DNA from 3 places in the Ruegeria sp. AA6 genome. Region 2 is predicted to be linked to each of the others. Evidence: riboswitches for the same ligand, from Rfam matches in the RefSeq annotation. Region 2 holds a riboswitch; each other region holds the start of a gene.
The links. Region 2 has a riboswitch for cobalamin ahead of ACR0LN_RS17745 (CbtB domain-containing protein). Riboswitches for the same ligand answer to the same signal wherever they lie in the genome.

Region 1 (2,258 bases), on a different contig from region 2:
GGCAGACGCAGCGCGATACCGAACGCTGTCGATGATCTCGCGAATGTCATTCACGCCGGTGCGGCTGGCGGCGTCCATCTCCATCACATCGACATGGCGACCTTCCATGATTGCGACGCAATGTTCGCACTGACCGCAAGGTTCAGTGGTTGGTTTGCCCTCACCATCGGGGCCAATGCAATTCATGCCTTTGGCGATGATCCGCGCGGTGGTGGTTTTGCCGGTTCCGCGGATGCCGGTCATGATGAAGGCTTGGGCGATCCGGTCAGCTTCGAACGCGTTTTTTAGTGTGCGCACCATCGCGTCCTGACCGACGAGGTCGGCAAAGGTTTCCGGGCGGTATTTGCGGGCAAGAACCTGATAGGCGGGGCTGGGCGTGTCGTTCATGTCTGCTCTGTCGGATTCGGGTTCTGATGCAGCGTAGAGACCACTGCGTCCCGCGTCCACAGCCCCCGTAGGCGAATTTCTGTTTGCAAGCCAGATTACCCATCTTAAAACCGCCAAAGGAGGACCCGCCTTGAGTCAGTTCGCAATATATTCTGTGCAGGTTGGCAACGGCTCTGTTGCGTTGTCGCCATTGCCGGGGGGCGGTGGAGATTATGCGCAAGACCTGGATGTGCTTCGAAACTGGCAACCGGATTTGGTGATTTCCATGACCACCGAGGTTGAGATGCAGCGAGAAGGCGCTGGCAAGCTTGGGGATGACCTTCGTGCGATTGCGATCAAGTGGGCGCATCTGCCGGTTGATGATTTCGGCGCTCCGCCTTCTGCGATTGCAGCAGCTTGGACTGAGGTCAGCGCGGCTGCAGCGAGCATCCTGGCTCAGGGCGGTCGGGTGCTGGCACATTGCCGGGGTGGCTGCGGTCGATCGGGGATGATCGTTCTGCGCCTCATGGTTGAGCATGGGGAAAACCCCGACGCGGCGCTTAAGCGCCTGCGCGGGGTGCGGCCCTGTGCTGTCGAAACCAATGGTCAGTTCGAGTGGGCCGCACGCGCCAAGTAGGTTCGCCGGATCAGAGGGCTATATGCCGATCCGCTTGCTTTGCGGCCTGCGGTTCAAGTGCCGAAACCTCAAGCATCGCGCAGGGCGGGGTGGGTAAAATACCTGAGGGGCGCATGGTAAAGTCGAGGCCGAACAGCATGTCCGCGTAATCGTCCAATGCCTCGATCGAGGTGACTGCGCTGGTGCCGCAAAATACGCGGATCTGGTCCTTTTGCGCCCGGAACCGCGCGGTGCAGCCCTGCGCGCAATAACTAAGCTCGCAGCTGCCGTCGATTTCAAAATCGGGGGTCGTTGCGGGCACGGCGGCCTCCATCGCCTGCACGATGGCGCGTGCCGCCTGAGCCAGCGCCGGGCAGGTTTTGCCGGTTTTCTGGCATACGGTCGCGGTGAATTGGTGTGTCTTTGTCTTCCAGATCATAATGCGCCCTCCGCGCGTAGGACGGGGGACGTGGATCAGGTGTGACAGCATGCTGACGACCTGCCCGGACACCCCGCCCGAGTTTCGGTTTTGGTTCGATGGCAGGTCTCCTGACTTGCGGGTCGTCGCTTTGCCGACCTTCCCAACCTTTCGGCCAGTGGTATTTCGGCATTGCTCACCGCTTACAGTTGCGGGGGCAGTCGCGGCTTTGGTCCATTCCGGTTTCCCAGTCAGAACCGCACCGTGTTCCCTTTTCATCCCGCCCCGAAGATCGGGGACGAGAACCATCACGTCATCGCTAGCGGGTACAGGGGACCTGAGTCAAGCGGCCAAATGGAGCAGTGAAGTGGACGCGTGGTCATCTGGAAACAGGATTGACTTGAGGCGGCAAACTATGCGGATTGAAAGGTGAACTGAACAGTTCAGAATGAGGGTAACATGCTGGACACTACGCAGACAATACTGACCGAGGATTTTCTGTTCCCTTCAGGGTCGACCCAATTGTCGGCCCGGTTGTATTTACCGGTGGGCGAGCCCGAAACCGCAGTGGTCATTCATGGCGCGACGGGCGTACCACGGGATTACTATCAGCACTTTGCCCGCTGGCTGGTCACAGAAAATGGCATGGCCTGTTTGACCTATGATTACCGCGATTTCGGCCACTCTCTGAACGGATCGCTGAAGGCGGCACAGGCCACAATGGCGGAGTGGGCGTTGATCGACATGCCTGCCGCCCGCGCCGAAATGCGGCGAAGATTTCCCAGCGCGCAGCAGTGGAGCATCGGCCATTCCGTTGGCGGAATGCTGGGGCCGATCCAGCCCGATATCGAACAGATC
Region 2 (2,258 bases):
GGCCGAGGCATTCTCATGCGAGAACCGGAAGTTCTGCGGCATGACGTGCAGGTTCCACCCAGCCATTGGGTCTTGCGTCAGCGCGATTGCAACGCTGGGTGCGTTGGGGCCTGCAGGCAGGTTAATGGCCGCCGAATGGTCATGGGCCATTGCCTCGGCAGTTGAACCGCCATGATGGGCCGGGTCGCCATGGTCGTGACCGTCAAAAGTGACGCCGTTGGCTGCAGCCAGAACAAACCCTGCGCCACCGCCGAACACCAGACCGATTGCAAAAAGGGCAAGTGAGCGAGCCATCTTCTTTCCTTGAAAACAAAAAGAAACGCGCCGGGTCGAACCCCGGCGCGTGTGGATGCCGGGCGATCAGGCGGTTGCTTCGGCGCGTCTGCCTTCGCTCTGCCAGAAATAGCCTGCGAAGGCTCCAACCAGAACCCAAGCGACAAGACCAATCCCAAAGGCACGCGCAGCGAACAGGGCGCCGATCTCGGTTGGAACCGGGCCAGTGAATACATCCGGTTCAGGCGCGCCAATCAGATGCGGCGTCAGCAGCAGGGCCGCTGCGACCACATAGCTGATCAAGGTGCCGCCAAAGGCAATCAACCACATCGCAACCAGAGCCGCGCCAACTGTGGCAAACCACCAGACCTGACGGGCATAGACATCAGCCGCTGCCACGCCCGGAACCTCGGGCGCAAGCGTGAAGCCGGGTGCCAAATGGAACGCGATGAACCCTGCCAGTCCCCACAGAACACCTGTGCGACCGTCAATTGTGTGACCGTTACCTTCGGCCACCGACATCAGCGCAACCATCACCAGCGCATAGCCGGTATAGGTCAGCATGGTGAAGATGACGCTTAGCGCGTCGCGGGTCAGTTCCGAGAACATGCCCGGCAGTTCGGGATGCGCCGAAACGGCCTCGGCCCCGAAATGCACCAACTCACCGGATTCATACAATTCAGCATGCAGCAAAACAGGCTGCACAAAGACCAACTGCAGCAAGGCGGCAATCAGCCCCGCTGCAGCACCAGCGAACAACGCGCTGGTCAGTATTCGACTGAACATGGGGTTAGTGGCAGGGGAAGCCGGTCGCGTGACGTACGTCATGGGCCGCGTCGTGCAGCGCCGCGGCCTGTACGTGACCAGTCAGGGTGATGATACCCAGACCCAGAACGACCGCGAACATGACCGGAAGGATACCTACGCGCGAGGCGGAAGCTGTTTGTGTTGCCATATTAGTTCTCCTTTGCCGCCGCACCCGACGGCCAGTGTTTCAATTGACGCCTGGCAGGTCTCCTGGCTTGCGGGTCGGTGCCTCTGTTCGCCTTCCCCCTGAAAACAGGAGTGGCGGGTTGAACAGGGGCTCACCGCTTACAGTCGCGGGGGCGGCTGTGGATTTGACCGTATTGGTGGTCGCACCACATTCCCTCTTAGCATCCGGATTTCTCCGGCGGGACCAGACGCTTGCATCTAGCCACTTACGTGTCATGTGCGCAATCGTCATTTGCGACTATTTATGTCAGTTCACGCGCTTTTTCAGCAAATAGATGTCCATGATCCAGCCATGATCGGCGCGGGCCTTGGCGCGGGCGTCAAGAATCTTTTGTGCAACATCGGACAAAGGGCCCGAGATCAGGATCTCTTCTTTCATCCCAACGTAAGCGCCCCACCAGATGTCGAACTGGTCCATTTCAAGGGTTTGAAAAGAACACTCTCCATCCAGCATAACTGCTACTTTTGAGGCGCTTACGGACCAACCCTCATCTCGAATTCTCCGGCCTGTGGTAACAAGATAAGGGGCGCCCAGATCGTTGATCGGAATCGCGTGGGCCGCCGTCAACGCTTGCAACGCAGTAATGCCAGGGATCACGCGGGTCTTGGGCTGGGGGTCCAACCGGGACGCAATCCGCAGGGAACTATCGTACAGCGACGGGTCCCCCCAGATCAGCAGCGCCACGTTGCTGGCGTCAGGGTGGGCCGAGATCGCCTCTTGCCAGCGCAGCGCGATCGCGTCGTGCCATTCATCGACGCCCGGCAAATAGCCATCTTCGGATCGCCGTTTGGGGATGTCAAAGTAGGCGATCTGTGGCGGCGTATCGGTGACTGTTGCGATTATCTCTTCCCGCAGTCCGGCAAGATCGGCCTTGTTCTCACCCTTGCGCGGGATCAGGATCAGGTCCGCATCGCGGATGGCCTGCGCGCCCTGATACGTCACGTGATCCGGGTTGCCGGTTCCGATTCCGATCAGTGTCAGGTCAAACATC
Region 3 (2,258 bases), on a different contig from region 2:
TCGAATATCCAGCGCCGGGATCACGCGGCCTTCGTGGTGAAAGCTCAGGTAATCGACGCCAAACGTATCGCGTACATGATCAGGCGTCAGCACATCGGCCACCGGGCCGAAACTGGTGAGACGGCTTGATTTCATAAGCGCAACATGGGTGGCAAATTCGGGGATCATGACCAGATCGTGGACGATCATCACCACTGTGATACCCAACTCGGCCACCAAAGACAGCATCCGCCCCTTGGCGTCCGGGTCTAGGTGGTTGGTCGGTTCATCCAAGAATAATAGCGATGGGTTTTGCGCCAGAGCGCGCGCAATATGCGCCCGTTGACGTTCACCCCCAGACAGGACAGCCATCTTCTTGTCCGCAAGCATGTCCAAACCTGTCAGTCGCAGAATTCTGGAAAGCTCTGCGGCATGCTCCCCGGCCGAGCGGTCCGAACGTATCGGTATCTGGCCCAAAGCGACGTAGTCCCGCAGCGACAGCCTTCCATCCGGCAATTCCTGCTGACTAACCACGGCGATCATGCGGGCCCGTTCGGCCGCCGACATCTGCCTAAGGCTGTGCCCTTTGATCTGAACATCCCCCAGCACCAGGTCCACCGCACCACATAGAAGGTTCAAAAGCGTTGTCTTGCCTGCACCGTTCGGTCCGGCGATGGCGAGAATAGCCCCCTCGCCCAGTTCGAAAGAAGCTTGCTGCAAAAGGACGTCCCCGTTCAGCGCAAAGTATTCAAGATCGCGGGCAGCCAAAAAGCTTGAGGTCGTCATCAGCTTACCTCCATCTCGATCCGGGGCATTCGAGACAGAGTTTTCTCGAACAACGGGCGCGGTCTGTCGGTCGCGTTGGTCCAACCATCAGTGCTTTTTTCGAATTGCTGTGCAAACTCAGCCAGTGCCTGGATGTCCTGCTCGGTCTCAATATCACCAAACAGGTATTGCGCTTTGTCAATCGCCTGAAAGCCGACGGTTGTTGGGCGGCCGCAACCAGCCATGCAGGAAACCATACGTATGGAATACCCGGGTGAAAGTTGGCCCGTCAGGGCATCACGAATTGCATTCGCTTGTTCTGCGCCTTTGCAGGTCTCGCATATCAGCAGGAAATGTTCGTTACTCGTTTGCATAGCCCGCTCCGCTTATTGCCGAAGCGAGATAGTTGCAATGTAATAACGTAACGCAGTCGCCACTTCGCCTCCTTCCGGGACACCCCGCCCCGGGTTGGTTAAAACGTGATGGCAGGTCTCCTGACTTGCGGGTCGATGCTTGGCCGTCCTTCCCGGCCCGTAGGCCAGTGGGTATTTGGCGTCGCTCACCGCTTACAGTTGCGGGGGCAGTTACGGACTTGGCGCCATTCGGCCAACCTCACCGTATTCCCTTTTCATCCCGCCGTAGCACCGGTGGGAACCATCAAGGGATACGACTGCCCGAGAACCGTGATTGGGTCAATACGGTTTTTCAAATGTAAAAGCAGTTTTCTCGGCTCTAACCCATAAGCCGTCGTTCGCCGAGATCGGAGCGCCCCTTCGCAATCGGCGCTTATCAACCCTATACATCCGCCTCTTCTCTCAGTATGGACAGCGCTTCGACGTTGATCCGTCTGTTGGACGCTCTGAGGGTGGCCGCAGCATCCAAAAGAGCCGAACCATGAAACAGACCATTGCAGATGCCCTTTCACGCAAAGGGTATACAACGCTGACTCCAGTCCAAGAGGCCGTATCAGCCCCAGAACTTCAAGGGCGGGACCTGCTGGTCTCAGCTCAGACCGGATCGGGTAAAACCATCGGCTTCGGGTTGACTATCGCATCTACCATTTTGGGTAAAGCTGAGGTCTTTGACGCCAGCGGCGCGCCATTGGCTTTGGTTATCGCACCGACGCGAGAGCTGGCCATGCAGGTGAAACGGGAACTTGGGTGGCTTTACGCGGATGCAGGTGCGTTTATTACATCCTGCGTTGGCGGCATGGACATGCGCGATGAGCGCAGGGCGCTGGCCCGTGGCGCACATGTCGTGGTGGCGACACCCGGTCGCCTGCGCGATCACATCATGCGCGGCTCGATTGATCTGACGGCGGTACGAGCCGTAGTGCTGGACGAAGCCGACGAAATGCTTGATCTCGGGTTCCGCGAGGACTTGGAATTTATCCTCGAGGAAACGCCGACAGACCGGCAGACTCTGCTGTTTTCAGCAACCGTACCGCGCGCCATCGCGAACCTTGCAACCCGCTACCAACGCGATGCAGAACGTGTGAGCACCGTCAGCGAACG

Region 1: another riboswitch for cobalamin. It lies ahead of ACR0LN_RS19935 (hypothetical protein); the one in region 2 lies ahead of ACR0LN_RS17745 (CbtB domain-containing protein).
Region 3: another riboswitch for cobalamin. It lies ahead of ACR0LN_RS09580 (DUF1636 family protein); the one in region 2 lies ahead of ACR0LN_RS17745 (CbtB domain-containing protein).

Annotation. Positions count from the first base shown of each region.
Region 1 covers NZ_JBQGAN010000024.1:49,114-51,371, reverse strand. Annotated here, with positions in the region: gene ACR0LN_RS19945 (DNA polymerase III subunit gamma/tau) at 1-387, opposite strand, end outside; gene ACR0LN_RS19940 (protein-tyrosine phosphatase family protein) at 518-1,003, shown strand; gene ACR0LN_RS19935 (hypothetical protein) at 1,014-1,421, opposite strand; cobalamin riboswitch at 1,505-1,725, opposite strand; gene ACR0LN_RS19930 (alpha/beta hydrolase family protein) at 1,860-2,258, shown strand, end outside.
Region 2 covers NZ_JBQGAN010000017.1:55,531-57,788, forward strand. Annotated here, with positions in the region: gene ACR0LN_RS17735 (hypothetical protein) at 1-294, opposite strand, end outside; gene ACR0LN_RS17740 (CbtA family protein) at 361-1,059, opposite strand; gene ACR0LN_RS17745 (CbtB domain-containing protein) at 1,064-1,228, opposite strand; cobalamin riboswitch at 1,264-1,470, opposite strand; gene cobF (precorrin-6A synthase (deacetylating)) at 1,514-2,257, opposite strand; gene cobA (uroporphyrinogen-III C-methyltransferase) at 2,250-2,258, opposite strand, start outside.
Region 3 covers NZ_JBQGAN010000005.1:219,868-222,125, reverse strand. Annotated here, with positions in the region: gene ACR0LN_RS09585 (ABC transporter ATP-binding protein) at 1-765, opposite strand, end outside; gene ACR0LN_RS09580 (DUF1636 family protein) at 765-1,118, opposite strand; cobalamin riboswitch at 1,212-1,418, opposite strand; gene ACR0LN_RS09575 (DEAD/DEAH box helicase) at 1,639-2,258, shown strand, end outside.